DNA from 2 places in the Planomicrobium sp. MB-3u-38 genome. Region 1 is predicted to be linked to the other one. Evidence: riboswitches for the same ligand, from Rfam matches in the RefSeq annotation. Region 1 holds a riboswitch; the other holds the start of a gene.
The links. Region 1 has a riboswitch for S-adenosylmethionine ahead of metC (cystathionine beta-lyase). Riboswitches for the same ligand answer to the same signal wherever they lie in the genome.
Positions count from the first base shown of each region.

Region 2: linked by a shared signal. The riboswitch ahead of mtnK (S-methyl-5-thioribose kinase) and the one ahead of metC (cystathionine beta-lyase) in region 1 are both predicted to bind S-adenosylmethionine.

Region 1 covers NZ_PJBO01000010.1:113,871-118,131, reverse strand. The annotation lists partial or broken gene CXF70_RS18120 (geobacillin-26 family protein) at 1-93, shown strand, start outside; gene CXF70_RS05615 (5-methyltetrahydropteroyltriglutamate--homocysteine S-methyltransferase) at 414-1,541, opposite strand; gene metC (cystathionine beta-lyase) at 1,587-2,759, opposite strand; SAM riboswitch class I at 2,849-2,953, opposite strand; gene CXF70_RS05605 (AAA family ATPase) at 3,053-3,982, opposite strand.
Region 2 covers NZ_PJBO01000001.1:87,572-98,798, reverse strand. The annotation lists gene CXF70_RS00565 (sugar ABC transporter substrate-binding protein) at 1-87, opposite strand, end outside; gene mtnA (S-methyl-5-thioribose-1-phosphate isomerase) at 418-1,461, opposite strand; gene mtnK (S-methyl-5-thioribose kinase) at 1,465-2,643, opposite strand; SAM riboswitch class I at 2,721-2,875, opposite strand; SAM riboswitch class I at 3,823-3,932, shown strand; gene mtnW (2,3-diketo-5-methylthiopentyl-1-phosphate enolase) at 4,010-5,224, shown strand; gene CXF70_RS00545 (2-hydroxy-3-keto-5-methylthiopentenyl-1-phosphate phosphatase) at 5,227-5,892, shown strand; gene CXF70_RS00540 (methylthioribulose 1-phosphate dehydratase) at 5,889-6,518, shown strand; gene CXF70_RS00535 (1,2-dihydroxy-3-keto-5-methylthiopentene dioxygenase) at 6,544-7,077, shown strand; gene mgtE (magnesium transporter) at 7,256-8,614, shown strand; gene CXF70_RS00525 (DUF4395 domain-containing protein) at 8,694-9,104, shown strand; gene CXF70_RS00520 (alpha/beta fold hydrolase) at 9,225-9,866, shown strand; gene CXF70_RS00515 (VOC family protein) at 9,883-10,263, shown strand; gene CXF70_RS00510 (hypothetical protein) at 10,413-10,883, shown strand.

The DNA.
Region 1 (4,261 bases):
GCAGCGTTAGGTGCTTATGGATCGGCTTTAGATGCAATGGTCAAAATACATGGTCATGTAAATAAAGCGAGAGCTTATTATTTCTCTCTGTAAAGAGATAGGAGGGTAAATTTGATAATCTTTGAACTAATAACCGTGCTACTGACTATCATAATTATTTCATTTGGACTGTATTATTTAAAATTCAAAAAATCAAAGAATAGGAACAGTTTTGTTCTTGGTTATTTGTATTTAATGTTCGGTACAATTGGATTGATTGTAACTGGCATAATGCTGATTTAAATAGATAGCCATCTTGAAATTGAGTAATGGGAAAAATATCAAAACACTTTGAAACCTATATAAATAACCGAAAAAAATCATAACCACAAAAAAAAAGGCAAGCGCACCCAGCGCTTGCCTTCTTCATTATTTCACTCTCCAAATATCTCTTCAGAAACTTCCACAATATAACGCAACTTCTCCCATTGCTGTTCTTCTGTGAGTTTATTGCCATGATGGGTTGACGCGAAACCGCATTGCGGGCTGATACAGAGCTGCTGTAATGGCACATACTGTGCGGCTTCCGCGACACGTGCTTTAATGACTTCCTTATCTTCAAGCTCCCCGTTCTTCGAAGTGAAGACGCCCAACACAACGCGCGGGCCGCCAGCTGGAATGTGCTCGAGCGGCTGGAAGCTGCCTGAGCGGTCGTCGTCGTATTCGAGGAAGAAGCCGTCGACTTTTTCTTTAGCGAAAAGGGTAGGTGCGATCAGCGCGTAGCTTCCTTCAAATGCCCAGTCGGACTGGTAATTGCCGCGGCAGAGGTGAGTGGTTACCGCAAGATCTTCCGGCTTGCCTTCAAGCACGCCGTTTGCGACGCGCAGCGCGAGGTCGATCAAAAACTCTCGATTATACTTGCCGTCGTTGAACGGGATTCCCGGCGCTGACAGCCCGGCGATATAGACATCGTCAATCTGAATATAGCGTGCGCCTAAATCATAGAAGGTTTTGAAAGCGTCGCGGTAAGCCTGGATGACGTCTTTTGCATAGTCTTCAATATCCGGATAGATGTTTTCGTCGCGGATGCCCTGATTGAAAAACTGGTTCGGACTTGGAATCGTCAGTTTCGGAATGGCGCGGTCGCCGACAATCTCTTTAAATTCAATAAAGTCTTGGATGAAAGGATGGTTTCCATTGAATGAGACTTTGCCGATATTGCGTACGTCGTAAGCTTCGGTCTCTACATTTTTAAATTTATAGCCATGTTCCGGTGTATAGCCTTCAAAGCCGTTGATGCCAGCCATGAAATCGGTGTGCCAGAATGTGCGGCGGAATTCGCCGTCAGTGACGGCTTTCAAGCCGACTTCGATTTGCTTGTCGACGATGCGCTTGATTTCTGTCGTTTCGATTTCGCGTAATTGCTCTGCCGTGATAACACCTTCTTTAAAGTCTTTTCTTGCCTGATGGATGCTTTCCGGACGCAGCAGGCTGCCGACGTGATCTGCCTTGAAAGGTGCTTTTACCGCTGTTTTTGTTGTTTCTGTGATTGGATTTGTCATGGGGAATTCCTGCTTTCTGATTTTAGTTTTTATTTGGCGTATAGATTAGTTCGCAATGCTGAGCTTGCTTTTCACTCGGACTTTCTCCAGTGCCTGCTCCAGATCTTCGAGCAGGTCGTCGGTGTGCTCGAGGCCGACGGAGAAACGGAACAGGCCGTCGGTGATGCCGCGTTTCTCGCGTTCTTCCTTCGGCATCGCGGCGTGCGACATGGTCGCCGGATACGACAGAATCGTTTCGACAGCGCCGAGGCTGACGGCGAAAACCGGAATCCGCAAGGCGTCCTTGAAGATGCGCGCCGAATTTTTGTCCGGCAGCTTTAATGATAGGACTGCACCATAGCCGCTTGCCTGCCGCTGCTGGATCGGATTGACGGGATGGAAGGAGAAGCCCGGATAATAAACTTCTTCGACAACCGGATGGCGATGCAGGAACTCAGCGATTTTCTGTGCGGATTCACTCGACTGCTTGAGACGCGCGCCGAGCGTTTTGATTCCTTGAATCAATAAATAGGAATCCTGTGCGCCTAAGACCGAACCGAAGGAGTTTTGGATAAAGCCGAGGCGGTCACCGAGTGCCGTGTCTTTTGTAACGGCGAGTCCTGCAACGATATCGCTGTGGCCGGACAGGAATTTCGTCGCGCTGTGAAGCACAAGATCCGCGCCGAGATCAAGCGGGTTCTGGAACAGCGGCGTCATGAATGTGTTGTCGACAAACGTCAGGCAGCCGTTCGCTTTGGCGAGTTTGGCGGCGATTTCGATATCGGTTATGTTCATCACCGGATTGGACGGGGTCTCGATGTAGATCACTTTCGTGTTTGGCCTGAAAGCCCGCGCGACTTCATCGAGGTCCGTCATATTGACGAATGAATGATCGATTCCGAATTTACCCAGCACCTCCGTGATGAAGCGGTAGGTGCCGCCATACACATCTTCTGACACCAATACATGATCGCCGGATTCCAGCAGCATGAAAGCCGACGAGATAGCGGCCATGCCTGAGGCGAAAGCGAATCCCCGTGTGCCGTTCTCGAGTTTTGCGATTGTATCCTCCAGCGCCTGGCGCGTCGGATTGCCGGAGCGGCTGTAATCATAAGGGCCGAACTCATCGATGCTTTGCTGGTGGAACGTCGACGACAGGTAAATCGGGACATTGACGGCGCCGGTCTTCGAATCGACACCGGCGGAATGGATAAATTTCGTTTCTAAGCGGTCGGTCATTTTTAAGTCCTCCTTTGACAGAGCTCCTTTTCCAATAGAAAAGGGGCTTTCTTCAATAAAGAAGAAAGCCCCTCAAAAGAGATCTGTTCTTCTCATCTTCTAGGCTCGCGCCTATTGGAATTAGCACCTTTGCCATTGCGGGCAGGTTGCTGAGACATCACAGGGCCAAATCCCTCCGTCTCTCTTGATAAGAAATAGATTATTAAGTTAGTTGTCAGTTGATGTGTTTAACAATAAAACAAGTTGATAGAAAATGCAAGAATATTTGATAAATAAATTTTGGACCGCTCAACTCAAACGCTAATCCTCCACAACATTTCCAACCGCTCATAATTCTCCAAACCAACGCGCCGCTTCACTTTTCCCCGTTTTAATTCTTTTCCGATTTCAAATTCATCTATCAGCAATAAAACATCGTAAATGAATCGCAGAGGGAATTGAAGTGATAAGAGGATTTGATAAGCGAGGTAGGCACTGACATGTTCGTAGCCATAGAAATTATCCTGTTCAATCGGCAAGTTTTTCCGGACATAAGCTTTGCCTATGTTATGCAAAAGGATGGTCCACGACAGCAATTCCTGCTCCTCAAAGTCACTGACTTCTTTTGATATTTCTCGAATGATTCCATAGTTCTGCTGCAGCAAGGCACGCATTTCTGCAGTCTCTGCCATAGGTCTGGTTTCTTCAAAGCTTTTGAAAAACAGTTCGTGACCCTCAAATAAAAGGGCCTGCGTCTTAAGCTGTTCCGGATTTATTTCTTTATAGGGTGGCATTGATAGGAAGCGGATCCAGCCGAAATTTTCATCTTTTCTCGGCAACTGGAATGCGCGGATATAACGTTCGATTATATGGCCGGGCACGCGGTCGACAGTTTGCCGCTTACTATTGCGTTTTTTCAGTAAAGCATGGGGAGTGAGGAAGATGATCGCTTCTGTTTCGGCCTCGAATTTTTCGATCCGGTTCAATATGCTCCGTCTTCTTTTGGATGCTAGGTTTGTTGCATCGTAAATGACATTGGAGCCGTTTTCTAAATGGTGGAATGTCTGCTGATACATTTCTTCGAACGTATTTTGGTAATCGACGGATTCGCCGGGCAGGCGGCTACGGTTCGTGATTTCATCGGAAGAGAGATGGACCCAATCTTCGTTTCCTTCAAGCAGGCTGCGGGCGTAGGTGGTTTTGCCGCTTCCCGGAAGGCCGATCAGCATTGTGAATTTCGCCATAGTAACCCTTCTTTCGGCAGAAATGAAATATGTAAAAATTCATTTTATCTTCCATACCCTTTTCAAGTCTGCAAAACCAAAAGGGAATTTTCGCCTTCATCTAAAAAGGTTTTCCAACTCCTTCAGCGAATATTAAAAGGTAAAGGAACGGATGGGGTGGTCTTCAGCTACAGCGGCATGGTGGCTGGGGCGGATCATCAGTAATTTGAATTACAGAATCAAAGGTGTAGAATGAATGTTTATTCTCATTCAACTTATTCTTTATTAGTCTGGAGGGCA
Region 2 (11,227 bases), on a different contig from region 1:
CACCGTCTCGCCTTTCGGCTGGCACGCCGCCAATAAAATACTGATGAACAATAAAGCCGCGATTATTAAAAATGATTGTTTTTTCATGAGTTTTCTCCTTCTTAACTTGCAATATTTTTGTTGTAATCACTATGAATACCGCTTCGGTGCTATGGACAAAGCTCCCGCAATAAGCCGAGAAGAACACTCGTCTTATTGCTCCGCTCAGTCCGGAAACGCACCGTCGCTGAGAGAAGTTTCTAACGATATGGAGCAAAACAGCGGAGACTCCCAGAGGAACAGAAACGGAGTTGGCTTTCCAACTCCGTTTCGAGCGAAGTGCTGAGATCCACTCGGGCGAAGTGGAACGAGCACGAGTTAGCTCAGCGCGAGCCCCCAGGAAAGCGAAGCTGTTTTGCGGAATATCGACTATATAACTTACTTAACTGTCAAAAACAGTTCCGGTATATTTCGTTCATAATTCGGATGGATGATGCCTTTTTCCGTGATGATTGCCGTAATGTACTGCGCCGGCGTCACATCAAATGCCGGGTTGTAGACTTTTGTGCCGTTCGGTGCAACTTGCTGTCCGGCAATATGCGTGATTTCCTTCGCCGATCGCTCTTCGATCGGGATGTTTTTGCCGTTTGGAATCTGCAAATCGAACGTTGATGCCGGTGCCGCCACATAGAAAGGGATTTTATAGGCCGCTGCCAGAATCGCCAGGTTGAAGGTACCGATTTTATTGGCTGTATCTCCGTTTGCCGCAATGCGGTCAGCGCCGACAATGATCGCTTCAACGCCTTTCGCCCCAATCGTGTGCGCCGCCATGCTATCAGTGATCAGCGTCACATCCACACCGGACTGCTGCAGCTCCCAAACCGTCAGGCGCGACCCTTGAAATACCGGTCGCGTTTCGCAGGCAAAGACTTCGAACTCACGCCCCAATTCCTTGCCGAGATGAAACGGCGCGAGCGCGGTGCCATATTTCGCTGTCGCAATGGAGCCCGCGTTGCAGATCGTCATGACTCTCGAACGGCCTTCCAATAGATCGAGCGCATAACCGCCGATCGTCCGGCACGCTTCCTCGTCTTCTTCATAAATACGTTTCGCTTCCGCTAAAATTTCCGCTTTTGCCGCTGCAACCGTTTTGGCTGATTGGATCGCTTGCTGCAGCCGGCCGATTGCCCACGCCAGATTGACTGCCGTCGGACGCGAAGACGCCAGGTAAACCGCGTCTTTTTTCACGAAATGATGGAATACTTCCAGCGTTTCCGTGTCATGCTTTTGGGCAGCCAGCGCCAAACCGTAAGCCGCTGTTATGCCGATCGCCGGTGCGCCGCGGACCTTCATTGTAATAATCGCATCGTAGACATCTTCGATTGTGTTCAGCGCGATATATTCCGTTTCATGCGGAAGTTTCTGTTGATCGAGAATAATCAATTGGTTGTTGATCCATTGGATTGATAATGGGATTGCCATGCTTTACAGCTCCTTCAAAAGCGCTGTCACATCCTGAATCGATGTGAGTTCGCTGCGTTTTAAGATTAAATTTTCCCCGATGCGGAGAGCCTGTTTTTTGGATTCGATACGCTGTTCTGCATCCTCAATACCGTCCAGGTCTTTGACATGCGCCAAGCCAATGGTGCGGCGGATCAATTCACAGCCGGCAAAACCGAGCGTGTCTTTGAAAATCTTGTCGAGAACGGATTCGCGGTAACCCGGAACGCTTTTGAAATCTTCAATGCCTTCATTTTCCCAAAGCTCCGTGAAGCGTGTTTCAAATACCTGCCACGCGTTTTCGATATGGCCGACGATTGAGCCGCGGCCATCGCCGTTCCGCGTGATGCCCTGTACAATCAGATTGGCAATAAACAAGCCGACGTCAAAGCCGATCGGTCCATAAAAAGCGAATTCCGGGTCGATGACCTTGGTTTCATCGTCATCAGCGAAAATGCTGCCGGTGTGGAGGTCGCCGTGAAGCAATGCCTCCGCTTCCGTCAAAAAGCTGCGCTTCAATTTCGCCGCTTCGAGTTTCAAACGGTCATTGTGCCAGATGCCTTCGACCGTCTGCCGAAGTTCCGGTTCGAAATCATTTGTCTCGTAATCGAAAAATGGATCCGTGAAAATCAAGTCTTCCGTGATTTTGCAAAGTTCCGGGTTGGAAAATTCAGCGGCCAGCCGCTTCTTCTCAAACGGATGCAACGCGAAGTCCGATGTATGGAATAAAGTCTGTGCCAGATATTCCCCGATATCGCTTGAAAGCTTAGGATACTCTTTTCCTTGGATCAAGCCTTCACGGGCGATCGTCAAATGGGACAGGTCTTCCATGATCGTATACGCCAATTCTTCATCGGTGCCATACACTTCCGGCACCAGGCCAACCGCATATTCACCGTGCTTACGCAACGCCGCAGCTTCGATCGCCGCACGCTTCAAGGTCAGCGGCCAGCTCTCGCCCACCACTTTGGCATAAGGCAACGCCTGCTTGATGATGACGCCTTTGCCGCTTGCCCGGTCACTTACCCGGTATACGTAATTCAAATTGCCATCGCCGATCTCCCGGCATTCCAGACCTGCTCCTGCCGGAAAAAGTCCCGCCGCCAAACCGATGGCCTCTGCTTCTGTCAATGCGTGGTATGTGGATACTGCTGTAGTTGTCATGTTTTTTCCTCCTGAATTACAATATAAAAACGCCTCTTTCCGTTAAGAAAGAGGCGCAGAATTAAGAGGTTCCATGCCTCTTATCTTCCAGAAAGTAAATTTCTGGTGGAATTAGCACCGTGCCTTGCGGGATGTTCATCCCGGCGCATAAAGCGCCCCTTCTCACGAAGGTATTACGGTCGGTTGCTGGGCGTCATAGGGCCAATTTCCCTCTGCCTGCTCTTGATAAGAGTACTAAGTTTTATATGCGGTTTTTGTTATGAGATGAATCCTACCACGGTTCAGAATAGACTGTCAACAAGAAGTTTTGAATTATTTTTCAATTTGCAAAATGGCTGCTCGCCACGTTTTGTATGCTCTTATGAAAGAACTGCTGTTTAGACAGGCTGCTTTTGCACCTCCCCCTTTACTTCAAATAAAAACTAAGTCCCTTTTAGCGGAAGTTTTCCGCTCGGCGGAAACTTCCTGGGTTTGTGGGTTTGAAATGAGCCTTCGCTGGCGGCGAAGGCTTTTCGATTCTTTTATGGTGGTTTTGGGTTGTTTTTGGTGTGTCTTGTTGAAGTGACAGCAGATTTCGGTCGTGATTTCACCTGTTTTTTGGTGAAAATGGCCGCCGGTTGAGGGACTCGGGGTTTTCTGAGGACAAATTCAGGTGAAATTCTCGATTTTGGATAGAATTTGCCTCGCCGGGCTACTGATTTTTCATTTCCAAGCAAGCTTAATTTCCAAATTAAGGATTTACTTTCCAGAATAGCTAAAATACTTTCCAATTCACTTTAAATACTTTCCAATTTGACCAAAATACTTTCCAAAACAGCCACTTTACTTTCCAAATTCATTTCTCAATCTTTATTTCCAAATTAAGGATTTACTGTCCGGATACACTGAAATACTGTCCGCATTCTCAAAATACTGTCCGCAAAACGAAAATACTGTCCGGATCAGCCTGTTTACTGTCCGGAGCCCTTTCGCCGCCCAAACCAAATCTAAAACCCCTGATTGCCTACAGTTTGCTGTGCAAACTGCTGGGTCCGTGAGCGGTAAGCCGCTCACTCCCCACTATGCAGTTTTACCATTGGCATCTCTCTCAAAAAACTTTCTCACAATTCCCTGTTGACAGAATTCTTCGCACGTGGAATAATCAGAATTACTTTATTGCAACAACCAACCGAATATCAATTCTTATTTAGAGCAGGTGGAGGGACAAGCCCTACGAAGCCCGGCAACCGGTCCAGCGATGGACACGGTGCTAATTCTTGCAGCCAGAACGTGTGGCTGAGAAATAAGAAGTCGTTAACGCCCTTAACCTCTTCTTATTTGAAGAGGTTTTTTATTTTTCATGAAAAGAACTTAAGGAGTGTCACATATGAGCAGACTGACAGCGAGCTATCAGGTATACGGCAAAGCGGGGTCTTTTGAGAAGAAGGCGGAAGGCATCGCGCTTGGGCTCACGATCGGGTCGTGGACCGACTTGCCGCTTCTCGAGCAGGAGCAATTGAAAAAACATAAAGGCCATGTGGTGTCGGTGGAGGAATTTCCACAAAGCCCTCACCCCCTCACGCCCGATGCAATTAAAGCACATATCAAAGTTTCCTATCCAAGCGCGAATTTCTCAGCGGACCTGCCGGCAATTCTGACCACCGTTTTCGGCAAACTGTCGCTCGACGGTGAAGTGAGATTATTGGATCTCGATTTTGAAGAAGGTCTGCTCCAAGAATTTCCGGGACCGCGTTTCGGCATCGACGGCATCCGTGGATTGCTCGATGTCCATGGCCGCCCGCTCGTTATGAGCATCTTCAAAGGCGTGATTGGCCGGGACATCGATTATCTAACGGCACAGCTCAGACAGCAGGCGCTTGGGGGCGTTGATCTAGTCAAAGACGACGAAATCCTGTTCGACAATCCGCTGACGCCTTTTGAACAGCGCATCACAGCTGCAAAACAAGTTCTGCACGAAGTCTATGCCGAAACCGGCCACCGCACGCTTTACGCGGTGAACCTGTCGGGCCGCACATCACAATTACGCGACAAGGCACGAAAAGCCCGTGAACTCGGTGCTGACGCATTGCTGTTCAATGTTCATGCCTACGGACTCGATGTGCTGCAGGAACTCGCAGAAGACGATGACATCGCTCTGCCGCTCATGGCACATCCGGCGTTCAGCGGTGCGTTCACTTCTTCTCCGTTCTACGGCGTCGCGGCACCGCTCGCGCTCGGCAAATTGACGCGCTACGCCGGCGCTGACTTCTCGCTGTTTCCCTCCCCTTACGGCAGTGTTGCCATGGAGAAGGAAGCGGCACTAGAACTCGGCGAACAGTTAACGAATGAAAGCCTGTTGAAACCAACGTTTCCGGTGCCATCCGCCGGCATCCATCCGGGACTTGTGCCGTTACTCATCAACGATTTCGGCATCGACAGCATCATTAACGCAGGCGGCGGCGTCCACGGACATCCCGACGGCGCGGCGGGCGGCGGCAAAGCATTCCGCCAGGCGGTCGATGCCGTCCTGCAACAGCAAAGCCTGGAAGACGCCAGTGAACAGCAGCCAGAATTAAAAACAGCTTTGGAATTATGGGGGTAATCATGAAACAGCCAATCATCTTTTGTGATTTTGATGGCACAATCACAACCAACGATAATTTAATCGCCATCATGAAGCATTTCAATCCGCCGGGCTGGGAACCGATCAAAGACGAGATTCTCGCTCAGACCATCTCCATACGTGAAGGTGTCAAAAAGATGTTTTCTTTATTGCCATCATCCAAAAAGGATGAAGTCATCGAATACGTGCTCGAGCAGGGGGAGATCCGGGAAGGCTTTGCGGATTTCGTCAACTATACGAGACAGCACAACATCCCGCTTTATATCGTCAGCGGCGGCATCGACTTTTTCGTCTACCCGCTGCTTGAACCGTTCGGACCGTTCGCAGGCATTTATTGCAATGAAGCGGATTTCTCGGGCGATACCATCCGGATCGATTTCCCGCACGGTTGCGACGACAAGTGCGCGAGCCAAGGCTGCGGCTGCTGCAAGCCGTCGATTATCCGGAAGCTTCTCGCGGACGGCGGCACGAGCATTGTCATCGGTGATTCGATCACCGATCTGCAGGCGGCAAAATATGCCGACCTTGTCATTGCCCGCGATTTCCTCATTGAAAAATGCGAGGAACTGAACATCCCTTACGAGCCTTTCGAGAATTTCGGAGACGTTACAGAAATCATCGATGCGAAATTGGGTGTGCGGTCATGACGACAGAACAGACATTGACGAAGCTGCAGGAAAAATGGAATGAACTGGCGGACGTTAAAGACGTTCTTGCCGGGCGCGACTGGTTCATGGGCACAAGCGGCAATCTCGCCATCAAAGTGAATGATGCGCCGCTCCAGTTCCTGGTTACAGCAAGCGGCAAGGATAAGTACAAACGGACCGATGAGGATTTCCTCCTCGTCGATGCGGCAGGCGAGCCGGTCGAAGCCACCCACCTCAAGCCTTCCGCCGAAACGTTGTTGCACAGCGCCATCTACAATAAAACCGGTGCCGGCTGCAGCCTACATGTCCATACCGTTGCCAATAACGTCCTGTCCGAACATTATGGACGCGACGGCAAAATCGATTTCAAAGGACAGGAACTCATCAAAGCATTCGGCTTATGGGATGAAGATGCTGTCTTGTCCATTCCGATCATCGCCAACCACGCCCATATCCCGCGGCTGGCGGAAGATTTCGAAGAACACCTGACAGCCGACAAAGGCGCTGTACTGATCCGCCACCACGGCATCACCGTATGGGGCAAAGACGCTTTTGAAGCGAAGAAATTGCTGGAGGCCAGCGAGTTTTTATTTCAATATCAATTGGCATTACTTCAAATAAAATAAACCCAATCAGAGAGGAAGATTATTAATGGCAATCATCAAAATTCAAGGTACAGACGAAACGATCGAAGCGCAAAACGAAGTCGCAGCATTTTTGGAGCAGCAGGAAGTTGTCTATGAACACTGGGACATCAATAAATTGCCGGAACCGCTCCGTGAAAAATTCGATTTGAGCGATGACGAGAAAGAACAGATCCTGCAAGCGTTCAAAGCGGAAATCGACGATATCTCTGAGCGTCGCGGCTATAAAGCGGCTGACGTCATTTCCCTTTCAGATTCGAACCCGAAACTGGATGAACTGTTGAAGAACTTCCAGCGCAAACATATCCATACAGACGACGAAGTCCGCTATATCGTCAGCGGCCACGGCGTTTTCATCATCCAGGGCAAAGACGAGCGCTTTTTCGAAGTCCACCTGACACCGGGCGATTTGATTTCGGTACCGGAAAACATCACGCATTATTTCACGCTTGCCGATGACCGCAAAGTGGTCGCTGTTCGCATCTTCGTGACGACTGAAGGATGGGTGCCGGTTTATCAGGAAGAAAGCGTTCAGAGCTGAAAGCATTCAATTAAATGAAAAGAATCCCGGTGAAGAAGCGCATCGCTTCGGCTTCCGGGATTTTTTGTGTATAAAAAGCTTTTCATCACCGGCGTTTTGAGGGATAGTGTAACAAATGAACACACCGTTTCCGCTTACGGACGCGGCGGATGTTCTGCTGATCCAAGGGGAGATTCTGATGGCATTATTAATGACCGATAACGAAATTACACTTGCAATTGTGCAGTCACTCAAAGAAGGGCGCATCCATGAATTCCAGGAGGTCATGGATGAACTGCAGCCCTATGATATGGCACAGCATTATCTCCGCATCCCCGGCAAGCACCGCACCAAGTTCCTTCTTTACTTAACGACCGAACAATTGACGGAATTGATGGATGAGCTCGACAGCGACGAGCAGCTGGAGATCTTGCATAAACTGGGCATCGAGAAATCCAAAAAAGTTCTCGACCGGATGGATAATGACGACCTCGCTTCGCTGCTTGCCGACATCGAGCCTCATCGCGCCGACGAATTGCTGGCGAATATGAACAGCGATGAATCGACGATTGTCCAGAACCTGATGAATTACCCGCCTGAAACGGCCGGTCGGATCATGAATGACCGCTACGTCTGGATTCCGGGTCATTACACGATCCGGGAAGCCATCGACAAGATCAAGCATTTCATTGAATATGCCGAATTTCTGAACTACCTGTACGTGGTTGATGAGGATCGGCGCCTCGAAGGCGTGGTTTCCTATAAAGACCTGCTGCTCGGCGAACTGGATGAGGAAATCAGCAATGTCATGTACAGCCGTGTCGTAAAAGCCGATGTGCTGACGGATCAGGAAGAAGTCGCCAACCTGATCAGCCGCTATGATTTCGTCTCCTTGCCGATTGTGGAGGACGATAACCGGCTGGTCGGCGTGGTGACCGTCGATGACGTGATCGATGTCGTGATGCAGGAAGCCAATGAGGATATCGAAAAACTGTCCGCTTCCGGTAAATCGATCGATTTCAAAACCAAGCCGATTGTCGCCGCTTACCGCCGCCTGCCCTGGCTTGTCCTCCTGCTGTTCATCGGTTTGCTGTCGGGCGGCATCATCAGCCGTTTTGAAGCGACGCTTGAAACGGTTGTCGCACTGACTTTCTTCATGCCGATGATTGCGGGCATGACCGGTAACACCGGCACCCAGTCGCTGGCAGTGGTCGTCCGCGGCCTCGTATCGCAAAAACCGAATTTCCGCCAAAGCATCAAACTGATCGTCCGGGAGTTATGGGTCGGCATCATCATCGGCGTGATTTGCGCCGTGCTGATCACAGGCATCGCTTATTTCTGGCAAGGCAGCCTCGTGCTCGGCTTTGTCGTCGGCAGTTCGCTGCTCCTGACGCTGATCATCGGGACCATGGCCGGCACCATCATCCCTTTACTTCTATTCAAATTAAACATCGACCCCGCCATCGCATCGGGACCGCTGATCACCACAATAAACGATATTCTGTCGCTGCTGATTTATTTCGGCATCGCTACAGTTTTTATCACGCAATTGATGTAAAAGGGTTGCGCCAGTTCTATTCCCTTTATTCCTATTAAGTTACTTGGTATAATGAACAAAAGAGTAAAGGGGCTGCATTATGACGATTCCAAAACCGCTTGTCCAATTAAATCAGAGTTTTATCGTATTGTCGGTTATCGCCGGACTGATCCTGTCACCAGCTATTCTCCTGCTGCCATTCGCAGTGGGTGTCTATACATTGATCACAAAGAAAAATCCGGTCATCATGGCCGCCAGACCGCTTTTGAAGAAGCCGGCCAATGAATATATCCAGGAAGACCGCGACCAGCAATTGTTCAATCAATGGATTGCGACTGTCTGCCTCGGGTTATCATTGGTATTCTTCGCTGCCGGAATTACGGCAGCCGCATATTTCTTCGCTATCATGGTCATGGCAGCAGCCGGCATAGCGCTGATGGGCTATTGCATCGGCTGCACCGTCCGCTACCGATTGATGATGATGAAGCACAACCGCACACGGACGAATTAAAACTGGACGCCACATTGAAAGTGTTTCACTTTCGATGTGGCGTTTTTATATGCCTTTATTTATTTCTTATTCCACAATTCCGAAATTTCGCTATACTGGAAATAATAGGGGGAATTGCTGATGAAATTAGTAAAAGAATCTGCTGAAGGATATAAAGGTTACGGAGTCCCTTATCTGATGATTAAGCAGGAAGAAGCTTCGGACCGCCTTGCTGTAATGCTGCCGGGCGCCGGGTATACAAACCAGGCCCCGCTGTTCCATTACGCGACGGATATCTATCTGCAAAAAGGCTATGATGTTTTAAATGTGAATTACCGGTACAACGATGACTTTTATGATGATTTCAGTATGGAAGAATTGAGCGAAGCCGTGCGCTTTGACGTGGCGAAGGTCATCGGCCAGGTGCTTACCGAATTTTCCTATAAGGATTTCTGCCTCATCGGCAAATCGCTCGGCACCATCGCATTGGCTTCCGAATTGCAGCGTCCGCTGTTCCGGGATGCAGCCGCCATCTGGCTGACGCCGCTCATCAAACGGCCGGATGTTTTTGACGCGATGCTGACTCTCCCGAACCGGGCACTCGGTTTTATTGGCGATGAAGATCGGGTTTATGATGCAGAGCGCTGGAATGAAATAAAAACGAATCCGCAGATGACGCTGCGATTGGTGCCGGGCACCGAACACAGCCTGGAGATTCCCGGAAAGACCCTCGCTTCCATCGACATCATGAAAGACATCATGGCCGAAATCGAGAAATTCTAAAAGGAGGACAATATTAATGATTACAACCGCTGTGCAGAAAATCAGTCAAATCGGCATGCCTGTGAAAGATATTGCACGGGCAATCGACTTTTACAAAGAACAACTGGGCCTGTCCCTCCTGTTCAACACGGATACGATGGCGTTCTTCGACTGCGGCGGCTTGCGCCTGATGCTGAGCCTGCCGGAAAGGGAGCAATTCACCCATGCCAGTTCGGTGCTCTATTTTGATGTGACAGATATTGACCTCAGCTACGCCGACTTTCAAGCGCGCGGTGTCGAGTTCAGCGGCCCTCCCCATTGTGTCGTCAAAAACGGTCCCGCTGAAACGTGGATGGCGTTTTTTGAAGACACCGAAGGAAATACGCATGCTTTGACGAGTGATAAGATATCTTCATAGGAATGAACGGAAGTCCGGACGGTAAATTCGTCTGGGCTTTTTTTGTTAAAATCCATTTCTTCCAAAAATAGTCTGAATATTTATGTTACAGTTAGTTTATATGCATATAGATGAGTTAAGGAAACGGTTGGGTTTAAAGGGGAGATAAAATGGAAGAAACGCAATGGGATTTACGGGAAGTTAAGCGCCTTAAAATGAAGCAGTTACTGCAATACAATCTTGCGATGCTCCTGCTGTTTGTATTGCTAAATTACTTTATGGAATATGGACAGTTCTATCTCTTCATAGGAATTTTTTATGTCCTTGTTGTAATTTTGGCAGCAAGTATAGTGTACAATTTAAAAACAGGAAAATTTATCGGTACAAAGACAAGCAAACGTGTTCAGGAGTTTGATAAAGCTCGCTTAGGAGAGAAACGTTGGAAACGGCGAAAAACATTGGAAGCAGCCTTCGGTGTTGTTCTAACAGTTTTTATTACGATATTCATATTTACAACAGATTTCAATAATTCAGGAGTGAATTATTCTTCAGCTGCCTTTCCATTTATCGGTGCTTGGATCGGCTATAATGTAGGAGAGTTTGTGAGAATGAACACGTTAACAGACCCAGCAAAAAATTGAGCTAAAACCATTGATCAAAATGACAAAGATAAAAGCAAGAAACTTCAGTTCATCCAACTGAAATTTCTTGCTTTATTTTTGTTATACGATGTTTTCTGATAAAAGCTTGAGAGAAATGATATTTCCACTTTCATGGATATACTGTCTGTTATGAGTCGAATACTGTCCATTACATATTGAGAGCGGGATTTACCGTATCAAAGAATGAAAAATCAGCAATTCATTTTCCAGTATTTGGACTTACTTTCCAAATCACCTAAAATACTTTCCAGTTTGACTCAAATACTTTCCAAAATGACTGGAATACTTTCCAATTTGCCATGAATACTTTCCAGTTCCTCATT